Regions from separate parts of the Aeromonas molluscorum genome, predicted to be linked through region 1. Evidence: riboswitches for the same ligand, from Rfam matches in the RefSeq annotation. Region 1 holds a riboswitch; the other holds the start of a gene.
What was found. Region 1 has a riboswitch for cyclic di-GMP ahead of gbpA (N-acetylglucosamine-binding protein GbpA). Riboswitches for the same ligand answer to the same signal wherever they lie in the genome.

Region 2: linked by a shared signal. The riboswitch ahead of ACSMDR_RS07480 (glycosyl hydrolase family 18 protein) and the one ahead of gbpA (N-acetylglucosamine-binding protein GbpA) in region 1 are both predicted to bind cyclic di-GMP.

Annotation. Positions count from the first base shown of each region.
Region 1 is NZ_JBPQCY010000002.1:403,402-410,603, forward strand. Features, by position in the region: gene ACSMDR_RS12500 (sulfate/molybdate ABC transporter ATP-binding protein) at 1-996, shown strand, start outside; gene cbl (HTH-type transcriptional regulator Cbl) at 1,583-2,530, shown strand; gene gbpA (N-acetylglucosamine-binding protein GbpA) at 2,615-4,036, opposite strand; cyclic di-GMP riboswitch class I at 4,095-4,178, opposite strand; gene ACSMDR_RS12515 (M3 family metallopeptidase) at 4,482-6,314, shown strand; gene ACSMDR_RS12520 (HlyD family secretion protein) at 6,465-7,028, shown strand.
Region 2 is NZ_JBPQCY010000001.1:1,539,646-1,546,847, forward strand. Features, by position in the region: gene ACSMDR_RS07465 (ABC transporter ATP-binding protein) at 1-519, opposite strand, end outside; gene ACSMDR_RS07470 (arylesterase) at 518-1,123, shown strand; gene ACSMDR_RS07475 (chemotaxis protein CheV) at 1,203-2,144, opposite strand; gene ACSMDR_RS07480 (glycosyl hydrolase family 18 protein) at 2,297-5,326, opposite strand; cyclic di-GMP riboswitch class I at 5,438-5,524, opposite strand; tRNA gene ACSMDR_RS07485 (tRNA-Ala) at 5,866-5,941, opposite strand; tRNA gene ACSMDR_RS07490 (tRNA-Ala) at 6,001-6,076, opposite strand; tRNA gene ACSMDR_RS07495 (tRNA-Ala) at 6,136-6,211, opposite strand; tRNA gene ACSMDR_RS07500 (tRNA-Ala) at 6,276-6,351, opposite strand; tRNA gene ACSMDR_RS07505 (tRNA-Ala) at 6,380-6,455, opposite strand; gene ACSMDR_RS07510 (glutamyl-tRNA synthetase) at 6,678-6,824, opposite strand; gene ACSMDR_RS07515 (glutamyl-tRNA synthetase) at 6,840-6,971, opposite strand; gene gltX (glutamate--tRNA ligase) at 6,987-7,202, opposite strand, start outside.

The sequences.
Region 1 (7,202 bases):
GACTTCAAGGATGGTGAACTGGTCGCCCTGCTTGGCCCTTCCGGCTGCGGCAAGACCACCTTGCTGCGCATCATCGCCGGGCTGGAACAGGCGGATACGGGCCGCATCTTGATCCGGGGGGAAGACGCAGGATCCCTCCATGTGCGTGAGCGCAATGTGGGTTTTGTGTTTCAGCACTACGCCCTGTTTCGCCATATGACGGTGTTCGAGAACGTGGCCTTCGGCTTGAGGGTGAAGCCCAGAGCCGAGCGCCCCGGTGAGCCGGTCATCCGTGCCCGGGTCAGGGAGCTGCTGGATCTGGTACAGCTCAGCCATGTGGCGGATAGACATCCGACTCAGCTCTCCGGTGGTCAGCGCCAGCGAGTTGCCCTGGCGCGCGCCTTGGCGGTGCAACCCAAGGTGCTGCTGCTGGATGAACCCTTCGGTGCCCTCGATGCCCAGGTGCGCAAGGAGTTGCGTCGCTGGCTGCGCGAACTGCATAACGAGCTGCATGTCACCAGCCTGTTTGTCACTCACGATCAGGAGGAAGCGCTGGAGGTGGCGGATCGGGTGGTGCTGATGAATGCCGGCAAAGTAGAGCAGATAGGAACGCCGGTCGAGGTCTATGACAAGCCAGCCAGTGCGTTCGTGCACAGCTTCCTCGGCAGCGTGAACCTGTTCCATGGCAGGGTGGCGGCCCAGGGTTTTGGGGTCGGTGATCGGTTGCTCGCTGGCGGGCGCGCCGATCTGAGCCAAGGGAGCGCGGCCATCGCCTATGTGCGTCCTCACGAACTGGAACTGCATCCTCTCGAAGCCCACGGCGGCGTGGAGGCCACCATTAGCCGCCTGCTGCCCATGGGGCCGCGTATCAGAGTCGAACTGCGTGGCAGCGCAGAGACAAATGGGGCACTATTTGAAGCCGAACTGAGCCGCGTCGAGGCGACACAATTCAGCACCGGACAGAAGGTGCGATTGGTAGCCAGACAGGCTCAGCTCTACCCGGACTATCAGATTTAGGGGACGGGATAACGCCATCACCGGGGCACCCATTGCCAAGGGGCACCGTTATCATTCAAAGCCGAACGGAGCCGCGTCGAGGCGGCACAATTCAGCACCGGACAGACAGTGCGATTGGTGGCCAGACAGGCTCAGCGCTACCCGGACTATCAGATTTAGGGGACGGGATAACGCCATCACCGGGGCACCCATTGCCAAGGGGCACCGTTATCATTCAAAGCCGAACGGAGCCGCGTCGAGGCGACACAATTCAGCACCGGACAGAAGGTGCGATTGGTAGCCAGACAGGCTCAGCTCTACCCGGACTATCAGATTTAGGGGACGGGATAACGCCATCACCGGGGCACCCATTGCCAAGGGGCACCGTTATCATTCAAAGCCGAACGGAGCCGCGTCGAGGCGGCACAATTCAGCACCGGACAGACAGTGCGATTGGTGGCCAGATTGGCTCAGCGCGACCCTGACGACCAGATATAAAGCGGATGCAGCCCAGGGCGATGCGAACAGAGAAATGGAAACCGACATGCCAACCGGCATGGCGGGGTTATATCAAATGGGGGCAACCCTTGGCATGCAGGAGGCGAGGGTGAATTTTCAACAGTTAAGGATCATCAGGGAGGCGGCCCGGCGCGACTATAACCTGACCGAGGTGGCGAACGCGCTGTTCACCTCCCAGTCCGGGGTCAGTCGCCATATCCGCGAGCTGGAAGAGGAGCTCGGCATCGCCCTGTTCGTGCGCTATGGCAAGCGGCTGCTTGGCATGACGGAGCCGGGCAAGGAGCTATTGGTGCTCGCCGAGCGCATCCTCAATGACGCCAGCAACATCCGCAAGCTGGCCAGCGCCTTCGCCAACCGCGAGTCGGGGCGCTTGCTGGTGGCGACGACCCATACCCAGGCGCGCTATGCGCTGCCACGGGTGGTGAAGGCATTTCGTGAGCGTTTCCCCGAGGTGCAACTGGAGCTGCGCCAGGGGGGGCCAGAGGAGATAGTTCGGCTGCTGCAAACCGGTGAGGTGGATATCGGCATCAGCAGTGAGCAGCTCGACCGCAGCGAAGGCGTGGTGGCCTTTCCCTACTACCGCTGGCACCACAACATAGTGGTGCCTAGGGGCCATCCCCTGGCCGGGGAGGAGCCGCTCAGTCTGGCCGCCCTGGCCCAGTGGCCCATCATCACCTATCAGGCCGGGCTCACGGGTCGCATCAGGGTTGATGAGGCCTTCGCCGCCGCGGGTATTTCACCCCAGATCCTGCTGACCGCTCAGGACTCGGACGTCATCAAGACCTACGTGGAGTTGGAGATGGGCGTGGGCATCCTGGCGGACATGGCGTTCGATCCCCAGCGAGACCTGGGGCTCCATCAGCTCGATGGTAGTCGGTTGTTCGCCCCTCACACTGCCTGGATTGGCCTCAAGCAGGGGCAGTTCCAGCACAACTTCGCCTGGCAATTTATCCAGCTCTGCAACCCCGAACTGGCGCTGGCCGACATTCAGGCCCGGGCGCTGCACGGTGAGCCGCTCATCGATTACCAGATCTGAGTCTTTCGTCCTGTCGACAGGGAGCAGCTGATAAAACGGGGAGCCAAAGGCTCCCCGTTGTCTGGTCGGTCACGGCCTCAGGCCTTACTGCACCAATTGCCAGGCATCCTGCCAATGGCTGCCAACTCCTGGCTCATAGTGAGTGGCGTTGCTGCTCCACTGGCTGCACCAGCCTTCGGCGGGGAAAGGTTTGCACTGGTAGATCTTGCCATCTTTGGGTTGCAGCACCCTGATCCCGCTCTTGTAGGCCGAGAGAGAGGCAGGGAACACATATTGGTAATCGCCGCTGACCGGATCTTGCAGCATGAGATCGACGGTCTGCTGCAAGATGGATCCGCCCCCTTTGGGAGTGCCTGCGAGCACCAGCTGGTGGTGACCGGCGCTGAGGTCGGTCAGCGCAAGGCTCAGACTCTGGCTGGCATCCTTGATGTCGGCCTGGATCTGCCCTTTGGCTGCGCCGCCATGGTCATAGAGGGTGGCGGTCACGGCCAGATCTCCCTGCACCGCCAGGGTGAAGTCGAGCTTGAGCTTGCCGCCATCGAGGGGGTAGCTGTCGCTCAGACCGCTCACCGCCATGCTGTCTGTCTGGGGAGGTTGCTGCTGTTCTAGCTGGATCTCGACCCGCGCCAGGCCGCTACCCGCCTTCAGATAGATGGGGTTCTGGCCGTAGACGGGGTTGAAGCTGTCGCCACTGCCCGGCTGGCCGGCGCGGATCTGGCTCTGCTCGGCGTTTATCTGGCTGGCCAGGGCCTGCGCCCAGTTGTTTTTGAGCCCTTGCTCGTCACTGGTGACGGTGAGTACCGTCTGCAGATCGGGACGCTCGCCATTGGCATCGAACACCCGGGTCATGGCCTTGTCTCCTGTCCGGAGATCCAGAGAGGGATAGATGGTGCCGCTCTGGCTCCAGGTCAGCGGCGGCAGATCACCCTCCTGGAAACGGGCATCGATCAGGTTGTAGAAGCTGTTGGGTGTATCCCCGACTTCCCAGACTCCCAGGATCAGCTGGTAGCCGGTGCGCTCTGGCAGGGTACAGCTGTGGGTCATCTGTTTGGGTGGCTGCACCATGCCGCCGTCGATGACACAGAAGGGGGTCAGATCGAAGCTATTTCGGCTTATGGGCTGGTTGGGATCCCAATCCTGCCTGGTGAGGTAGTAGCGCCAGTTGCGGGTGACATGATTGGCGGTAAAAGTCCAACTGATGTCGATGGGGCCCGCGCTGACACTGCGTTTGGTCCAGCGATCGCTGGTCTGGGCGTTCAACTCGGCGAACTGGGCATGGCCGGCTGCGGCTATTTCGCCATCAACAGGACCGCCGTCCGGGAAGCCGGACGGGGCTTCCAGGCTCTGAGGTTCCCACTGGATGGCGCCGCAGCCAATGTTGCCGCCGTTCTTGCACAGAGTGTTGCGGGCTTCCGGGCTGCTGATGTAGCCGTGGGCGAGGGCGCCACCACTGGCCAGCAGGGCGGTGATGACGGCAAGACGATGAAGTGGTTGATTCACTGCCATAGATTCCTTGTATTGAGTCTGTCTGGGCAGTCAGCTTGGCGGGGAACCCCCGAACACCTGCTGCAACCCCGCTATCCCTTGACTGGTCAGGGGACCGGAGGCTTTGCGTCCTGGCCTCTCGACCAGTTTGCCAAATGACTGTGTCTGGGTGTCGGTTTCATTCGACGACCAATAATGGCTAATTTTGAACAAAAAATTAACATAAATTAGCAAAAAAGGAACTGACCGGAGCTGCCGACCACCTTTTGTGCGACAGCGGATGGCTTGCCTGCTGAAGAAATAATCGTGCTATTACCTGCTAATGGTTTGAAATAACAGCCATTGTTCAGAGGTGATGGAGGGCGCAGACAGATGGTTTGGCTTCTGCTAGCGTGGAACAGCGCATCCCAGCGTACATAGCATCAGGGCCAACCCGGATTGACCCCATCACAACAAGAGGGAACTTATGAATTCCATTGCCAGGAATTACTTCAACCAGTTGAATCAGGACTATCTGGCGCTGCACAGGCGCAAAGAGGATCTGTTCTGGTCGACTTATATGGGTACCAGCGATGATCAGGCTGGCTTCACCGCGGCCGAGCAGGCCTACAAGGGGTTTTGTGCCAATCCGGCCCGGTTGCCGGAGCTCAGAGCCATGCTGGCCCAGGCCGAGGAGACGGATCTCAAGCGGGGGCTTGCGGGCTGGCTGGCCTTCTTCGAGTGCAATGTCATCGAGGATCCGGCCGCCGCCGCCCTGATGGACGAACTGGTGGCCGCCGAGGCCAAGCTCTTCGCCCGCCGCAAGGAGCTCAAGCTGGAGCTGCTGGACGAACAGGGCCGGACAGTTCCCGGCAGTTTGCCCGCCGCCGGTGCCTCTCTGGTCGCGAGCCCGGTTGAAGCCGTGCGCGCCAGCGCCGTGGCACTCTTCCATACTCTGGAGCAGTGGGCCCTGGACTCGGGCTTCCTGGAGATCGTTCAGCTGCGCAATCGCTTTGCCCGCACCATGGGTTATCGCGACTACTTCGAATACAAGGTGCGCAAGAATGAGCAGATGAGCCCAGAGCAGCTGTTTGTCATTCTGGATGATTTCATCGCCCGCACCGAGGCGCGTACCCGCCAGAGCCTGGCCGAACTTAAAGAGGCCAAGGGGGAGGCGGCGCTGCAGCCCCATAACCTGCGCTTCTCGGTGAGTGGCGACGTGACCCGCCAGCTCGATCCCTATGTCCCTTTCTCCCGTGCCTTGCAAGATTGGGTGCAGAGCTTCCGCCGCCTCGGCATCCAGTACCGGGATGCCGTGCTGACCCTGGACTTGCTGGACAGGCCCGGCAAGTATGAGAACGGCTTCTGCCATGGCCCAGTGCCGAGCTTCTGGCAGGAGGGGCAGTGGGTGCCGGCCGTGGTCAACTTCACCAGCCTGGCCAACCCGGGTCAGGTCGGCAGCGGCTGGAGCGGGCTCAATACCCTGTTCCACGAAGGAGGGCATGCCGCTCATTTTGCCAACGTGACCGGCAATGCGCCCTGCTTCTCTCAGGAGTTTCCTCCCACCTCCATGGCGTATGCCGAGACCCAGTCCATGTTCTGTGACAGCCTGCTCGAAGATGCGGACTGGCTGAAACGTTATGCCAAGGACGAGCACGGCACCGCCATTCCGGATGTGCTGATTGAAGAGATGATTGCGGCACGCCAACCGTTTCGGGCCTTCAATGAACGTCAGATAGCCCTGGTCGCCTATTTCGAGCGGGATCTCTATGCCATGAGCGATGAGGAGCGCAGCCCGGAGACCGTGCTGGCCCTGGCTCGCCAATGGGAACGGCAGATCCTGGGAGTCGAGAGTCCGCGCCCCTTGCTCGCCATTCCTCATCTGCTCAATCAGGAGTCGGCCTGCGCCTATCATGGTTATCTGCTGGCCCTGATGGCAGTGGAGCAGACCCGGGCCTACTTCCTCAAACGCGACGGCTATCTCACCGACAATCCGCGCATAGGCCCGGATCTTGCCGCCCATTACTGGGGGCCTGGCAACGGCATGACCCATGACCAGACGCTGCAGAGCCTCACCGGCGAGGGATTCAGTGCCCGGCCGCTGGCCGATGCCTGCAATCTGGATGTCGCCCAGGCCTGGCAGCAAGCTCAGGCTTGCATGGCGGCGGCGCAGCAACGGCCACCGGCCGCTGAGGGCGCGCCACTCAATGCCCATATTCGAGTGGTCCATGGTGACAAGCTGGTGGCGGATAACAGCCAGTCCGAACTCAGGATGCTGGCTGACTTCGCCGCCTGGATCCGCGGCTGTTATCAGCCCTGATCCGCAGTCATCCTCTGAGTTCTCCCATCCATCAATGAGCCCCGTCCTTGGCAGGGCTCATTATTTGGCATGCGCCCGGTCAGCACCTTGGCTCGGCTGGGTGAGCAAGGATTGCAAGCTGGAACCTAATCGGGTTTGAGCGAATGGAACTTGATCAACAATATCTCTGGGGCGTCCAGCTCTCCGCTGAGCTGGACTCAATCACGTATCTCACTGCAAAAGGCCAGGTCAGAAAAGACGCTGCAAGAGCTGCAGATCCAAGAAGATCACCTGACGGGGCCACTGGCCAGTGCTCGACACTCTCTGGCGCAGGAGCTGACGGAGATGGAGGCCATATCAAAGCAGCAACAGCCACGGACTCCGGCAACGGGAAGAGTCTCTGATGTGCTGGTGCAAGAAGGCGACTGGGTCTTTTCGGGCGCACCGCTTGCTCTGATCTCCAAGCATGAGGATCCCTTGGTCATTGCTTATGTATTGCCCAAATATTTATCCTCGATGGAGACGGGCCACAAGGCGACCGTCAAGCTGCCAAGCGGGGAGCGCCTGGCGGCGAGGGTTGCCAGACCGGTAGAGTTGGCTGACAAGTTGCCAGCTCAACTGGCCGCCCCGTTCGAGGGGGAGAAGGCGACACTCAAAGTCGCTTTGTCACTGGATGAAAAGCTATCTTCGGGATTATTGGTCGAGGGGCTACCAGTCACAGTGTTGTTTGATTGAGCCAAAGCGCTGTGCTTCCATTGAGGGTACAGCGCTTTCATCTGATGTTCTCAAGTCGCCAAAGAGGGGCCCGTTCATGCTTCCTAATTTGACATGGTCGACTTATGTATCCGTACTGCCACACTGTCCATCTCCTCATTCTCGCCACACTGAATGAGATTGCGGTTATCAGCG
Region 2 (7,202 bases), on a different contig from region 1:
GCCGGTCGGCTCGTCAGCCAGCAGCAGACTGGGCCTGGTCATGAAGGCACGCGCGATGGCGACCCGCTGCTGTTCACCACCAGAGAGCCGGGGTGGCAAGTGATCCAGCCTGTCTTTCAGGCCGACTGCGGCCAGCAGCTCGCGAGCCCTGGGTTCGCAATCGCGCTCGCCGCGCAACTCGGCTGGCAGCATGACGTTTTCCAGCGCGCTCAGGGTGGGCAACAGCAGGAAGGATTGAAATACGAAGCCGATGTGATCGGATCGCAAGCGGGCGCGGCCCTCTTCATCCAGCTCACCGAGGGAGTGACCTTGAATGCGGATCTCGCCGCTGGTCGGCAGATCCAACCCGGCCAGCAGGCCAAGCAGGGTCGACTTGCCCGAACCTGAGGCACCGACCAGAGCCAGCGTCTCCCCCGCCTTGACTTGCAGCGAGATCCCCTCAAGGATGGTCAGATTGTCACTGCCAAGGCGCACCGACTTGCCGAGGTTGCTAATCGAAATGATGGGAGTTGAAGTCATGGCGCGTATCCTGTTCGCCTTAATGTGGGTGATGGCCTGTGGCCAGTTGCAGGCACAGACACTGTTGGTACTGGGCGACAGCCTGAGTGCCGGTTATCAGATGCAGGCCGAGCAGAGCTGGCCTGCCCTGCTCGATCGGCAGTGGCAGCAAGCCGGTGGCCAGCACCAATTGGTCAACGCCAGCATCAGCGGCGAAACCACGCAAGGAGCCCTGACCAGACTGCCTGTCTTGCTCAAGCAGCACAAGCCGGACTGGTTGCTGATCGAGCTGGGGGGGAACGATGGCCTGCGCGGTTTCCCACCGGCCATCACTCGCCAGAATCTGGCGAAGATGCTGACCATGGCAAAACAGCAGGGGATCCACACCATTTTGACCCAGATCCAGCTTCCCCCCAACTACGGAGCACGCTACCTGCGTCAGTTCGAGCAGATCTTCCCGGATCTCGCCAGCGAGAACGGGCGGCCGCTGCTGCCCTTCTTCCTCGATGATATTGCCACTCGCCCTGAACTCATGCTGAATGATGGCATCCACCCCAAGGCCGAGGCGCAGCCCCTCATTCGCGACAAGGTTGCTCGTTTTGTCGAGCCCTTGTTGGCCCAATGAGGCGCTCTTGCACAACAAAAAGGGCCAGCAGATGCTGGCCCTTTTTGTTGTTGATTGGTTCCACACGCCAATTCATCCGTCAACCCAGCAGCTGGCGCAGCCGCTCCTGGGCAACACCGACCAGCAGATCCGGCTGGAACTTTGAAATAAAGCGATCACAACCCACTTTCTTGACCATGGCCTCGTTGAAATTGCCGCTCAGCGAGGTGTTGAGGGTAATGAAGAGATCCTGCATGCGCGGGTCATTGCGCACCTCATGGGTGAGGCGATAACCATCCATCTCCGGCATCTCGGCATCGGTGATCATCAGCAGTATTTCGTCGGTCACCCGCTTGCCGGCATCGCACCAGCTCTTGAGCAAGTGCAGCGCCTGCAAACCATCCTGGCATTCGATCACGTCGAGTCCAAGCTGCGCCAGCGTATCGCGAATGAGATTGCGGGCCGTGCTGGAATCATCGACGATCAGCACCTTGCGCCCCTGCATCTGCGGCAGCAGTTCCCGATCCAGCACAGCTTCGGAGATGCGGATGTCATAGGTGATGATCTCGGCCAGCACCTTCTCCACATCGATGATCTCGACTATCTGCTCGCTGTCCCCCTCCCGCAGGCGGGTGATGGCGGTAAGGTAGTTGGCACGACCCGCCGAGCGCGGCGGCGGCAATATGTCCTTCCAGGTCATGTTGGCTATGTTGGCAACCTGACCGACCAGGAAACCCTGAATGGTGCGGTTATATTCGGTGATGATAAGGTTGGCCTCTCCCTCCTGGGCTTGGCCACGCATGCCAATGGCACTGCGCAAATCGATGACGGGGATGGAAACACCGCGGATGTTGGCCACGCCGCTGATGTTGTGATGAGAGCCCGGCATCTTGTTCAGGTGGGGCAGTTTCACCACTTCGCGCACCTTGAACACGTTGATGGCAAACAGCTGACGGGAGCCGAGTCGAAACATCAGCAACTCCAGGCGATTCTCCCCTACCAGCTGGGTACGTTGATCCACTGAATCCAATATGCTCGCCATGATTGCCCTTCTCTCCCAATCCGAATGCGGTCCAGTATAGGGACTCGCCGATCCCGGTACTACGGCCATTATTATGTTATGTCGGCCGCCACCGGGGTTTTCTTGATAAAAAAAGCGGGGCCAGGGCCCCGCTTGCATTGTTAACTTGCACCTCAGTAGCTGCAGACCAGCTTCCAGCTGCCGTCCCCCGCCTTGGGTTCGCTGCTGGTCCACCAGTTCGCCTGCCAGACTGCGCTGCCATTGGTCATGCGATCGTTGGCATTGGCATGGTCTCCCTGGGGCCAGCTAGGGTAGGCCGGATAGGCCGCCGGGGTGACGCTTTGGGAGCTGCACGTCGTGCCGCCCGTGCCAGGATCACCGCCACCACCCAGTACCGCTTCGGAGAGCGCCGGGAAGTCGGACTTCAGGCCTATGGTCTGACTACCACTGACGAGGCGCATGCCACTTGGCACACCCGCCGCCGGCAGATAATAGGTCATGGCAACTTCGACATCCGTCCCCGGGGCCCAGGCCTTCCAGCTCGGCAGGGTCAAGGCGACCTTGTGGAAGTCCTTCTCGCCCGCGATGCCATCCGAGTTCTGGTTGCCACCGCTCTCGACCACTGTCAGTCCCATGCCGCTCTGATCCGTGATGGTGTCAGAGGTAGAGGTCGGCATCAGGAACTCGATGCGAGTGCCGCCCGGAATGGTCTGGGTCGACTTATTCGTCAGTTTAAGCGTTGGGTTGATTGGATAGTTGGAATCCCCCTCCTTGAAGCCCGAGAGGCTGACGGCAATGTCGAGCTGAGCCGCAGGCGCAGGCAGATCGTTCTGCTGCAAATTGGCTTTGCTCGCCGTGGCGAACTTGTCATACGCCAGGCTGGTCAGCGTGCTGCCCATGACATATTCGTTCTTGGCGGGATCAAAATCATAATCCCCCGCCATCTCCCAGAACATGACGCCACCCAGACCCCGATTGATGATGTAGTCCAGCTTGTGCCCCATGGACTCTTCATCTTCGGTGGAGAGGAACACTTTCTTCTCTTCGTTCCAGAGCCAGGGCGCATGCGCCTTGTCATCGTAGTAACGCACGTACTGACCCTGGATCACATCGGCCGGGTTATTGGCATCCAGACCCCAGGCCGCACCATAGCTCGGCATGCTGGTAATGCCGAGGCTAGCCGCATGCTCCAGGTTCTTGGCATGCCACATGGGCACGGCGCCGCCACCTATCTCATTGCCGTTCTTGTCCAGATCGTGCCAGATGTTGTCGATGCCGACCGCACCATTACCGCAAGGGATGGTACTGCCGCCGGTACCCGGTTGGCAGTCGCTCTGGCTTGGCAGGGCTGCCTTGCCATTGAGACCATGGGTACCGCCGGTGACACCTTGCCAGCCACGGGTGTAATAAGGGACACCCACGTTGATCTTGCCGGCCGCCATGGCCCCACGGAAGTAGTGTGCCGCCCAGGCGGCGTTCAGATAGCCGATGGCACCGAACTGAGCCTGGTTATAGACACCCCACTGGGCCAGTTCCGGATCCGCCTTGTTGTCGAACAGCGCGGCGTTATGGGCCACGAAGTTGTTCCAGGCACCGTGGAAGTCATAGGTCATCAGGTTGACATAATCCAGATACGGTGTGACCTGGAAGTTCTCCATGCCGCGCAGCAGATAAGCTGACGCCGGTGACGCTATGGTCAGCATGTACTTGCGCGCATCTTCGGTGCCAGCGCTGTCGAGCCGCTCGCGCAGCGTCTTCATCAGCACTTCATAGTTTGCAAACAGCTTGCCACGGCACAGATTGGAGAGCGGGAAGTCATTGGGATTGCCCGCATCCTTCATGGAAGTCGGATATTCGTAGTCGATATCCACCCCATCAAAGCCGTACTGGCGGATGAAGCTCACCGCCGAGTTGGCCAGGGCATTGATGCCAGCGGTATTGACCGAGCAGTCGCCCTTGGTGGTGGCGGCATAGAAACCACGGGTATCGGCCCAGCCGCCTACGGAGATCAAGGTCTTCACGTCCGGATATTGCTTCTTGTACTTGGAGAGCAGGTTAAAGTGACCCTGATAGGCAAACTCGGGATCCATTTCAGCGCCCGGCACCCCTTCCCAGGTCAGCTTGGTGGCGGCGTCATCCACCTTGATGAGATGGCTCTGCTCATCCACTGCGGCAAACGCATAGTTGATGTGGGTGATCTTGTCCCAGGGGATGTCGTTCACCAGATAGGAGGGCAGACCATTCTTGCCGGTGCGCCAGGAGGTGAAATAACCGATGACCCGACGGCCATGGTCATCCCCCATGCACTCGCTGCCGTCGGCGCGATAGATCTGGCGCACGTCGCAGGAGAGGTTGCCACCGGTTGGCGGCAAGGCAGCTTCTTCCACCTGGACATCGACCTGGGCCGACTCTCCCGACAGGTTCTGGCTGTCTACGGCAACCAGGGTCAGCGCGGCACTGCCCTTGGTCTGCGGCGTCCAGCTCAGCTGCCAGGGGGCGCTGGTATCCTCACTTGCCTTCTTGCCATCGACATAGAGCTCGACCCTGGCCACGTCGTTATTGGCATCGGTCACATTGCCGGTCACCGTGACGGCGCGGCCCAGAGTGAGTTTGGCCCCGGCCACCGGGCTGGTGATGCTGGCCTTGGGCGCCTCCGGGGCAACTACGGCCGTCACTGTCACACTGACCTGGGCTTCATCGAGGCTCTTGCCATCCTTGTCCAGCGCCCGAGCCGTGATTTGATGGACACCCACTCCGCTGGCGGCCCAACTGGCCGACCAGGGGGCTGCCGTGATGGCGGCCACCTGACTGCCATCGACCAGATAGACCACCTGGGTCACGGCGTCACTGCCACCGATCAGATTGACGGCCAGGGCCAATTCGACCCCCACGCTCACCGAGCTGCCCGCGGCAGGGGAAGAGAGGGTCAGATCCAGCGCAGGCGGATTGGCATCCTGATACAGAGTCCAGGCATCGGCCCAGACAGTGCCTGTACCCGGGGCGTAGTGAGAGCTCGCACCGCTGCACCAGCCTGAGTAGGGAAATTCTTTGCATTGGTAGAGGCTACCGGCATTGCTGACGATATCGCCAGCCTTGTAGGCGGTGCCTGCCTGATAGGCGGGATAGGCCGCGAGTGCCCAACCGGGCAGGGACGCGAGGGCGACCAGCATGGCTAGCCGACTTGGTCTTAAGACTTGTTGCATCTTGTTATCATCCTTGTTTTTGTCTTGGCAAAACGCTGACCAAGGCAAAGCACAACCGCAACAGGTACGACGAAGAAGGCAGCTGACGATGGACGCGCCACTGACTCTTACCTGGGTAACCCCGCTATCCTGGACCCTGAAGTCGGTAGACCGGAGGCTTTGCGTCCCGACCTTTCAGCCGGTTTGCTCTTTACCTGGATTCCATCTGGAACAGCCCGAGTATAGGAAGTCGCCCGCAAATGCTCAATCTTCATTCACAAAGGAAAATATGTTTGAGGTACTCACAGAAAAAGCAGAAAAAGTAGCCAGTTAGCTGCGAACATGCGGCAATTAATGCAGTTATCAACAAAAGCAACCACACAGGTATGTTCAAAACCGCTGATTTGATGAGCTGGAACTGTGAGCCATCTCATGGGGATGGCACCACAAGATGCTGGATGAAACGACAATCCATGTCGGGAATGGCCGCGCAGGCAGGAGGCAGATAGCAAAAAGGCCACCGCGATGCGGTGGCCTTTGGCTTTCTTGTAAAAAGAAATTGGTGGAGCTACGCGGGATCGAACCGCGGACCTCTTGCATGCCATGCAAGCGCTCTCCCAGCTGAGCTATAACCCCAAATTCTTTCTTCATTAGACAACAGGTTCTGGCGGCCCGTTGCCTTTTACTGCAAATAGTGGTGGAGCTACGCGGGATCGAACCGCGGACCTCTTGCATGCCATGCAAGCGCTCTCCCAGCTGAGCTATAACCCCAAATTCTTTCTTCATTAGACAACGGGTTCTGGCGGCCCGTTGCCTTTTACTGCAAATAGTGGTGGAGCTACGCGGGATCGAACCGCGGACCTCTTGCATGCCATGCAAGCGCTCTCCCAGCTGAGCTATAACCCCACAAAGGTCGGCCTGGGTGATACACACCGCACTGCCCTGGGTACTTCATTTTCAATCAGGAACCTGGTGGAGCTACGCGGGATCGAACCGCGGACCTCTTGCATGCCATGCAAGCGCTCTCCCAGCTGAGCTATAACCCCTTTGATTCCAGATTGTCCGAGAAGAATTTGGTGGAGCTACGCGGGATCGAACCGCGGACCTCTTGCATGCCATGCAAGCGCTCTCCCAGCTGAGCTATAACCCCAACTCACCTCGGCGCTGACGAAGTTATCTCCGGCAACGGAGGCGCATGATAGGCATCGACCGCTTTGCTGTCAACCCAAAAATAACGCCGACTGGCGCGTTTAGTCAAAATTCGGGCATTTAGCTGTTTTTACCAGCAACCCTATCGCTATCTTGCTGTTTTTGGTCACAAATTCGTCTTGTATACACACAACAAGGGCCCCCTCGCGGGAACCCTTTATTGTCAGTGGGAGGCGATGATGTCGGCCGCCATGCGCGCTGCGATGTACGCCAGGGCGCGGTCGATACGGGCAAGTACTCGCTCCTTGCCGACCAACGCCATCACGGCGTCGATACCCGGTGAGAGATTATCCCAGACCGGTGACGGCAATGTCCGACGGCAAGCTTACTCGGCGGCCATCCGTGCTGCAATGTACGCCAGGGCACGGTCGATACGGGCAAGTACTCGCTCCTTGCCGACCAACGCCATCACGGCGTCGATACCCGGTGAGAGATTATCCCAGACCGGTGACGGCAATGTCCGACGGCAAGCTTACTCGGCGGCCATCCGTGCTGCAATGTACGCCAGGGCACGGTCGATACGGGCGAGTACTCGCTCCTTGCCGACCAACGCCATCACGGCGTCGATACCCGGGGACTGACCCAGACCGGTCACCGCGACGCGCAGCGGCATGCCGACCTTGCCCATGCCCTGACCCAGCTCGGCGGCAGTCGCTTCAATCAGCTCGTGCAGCGCCTCGGTGGTCCA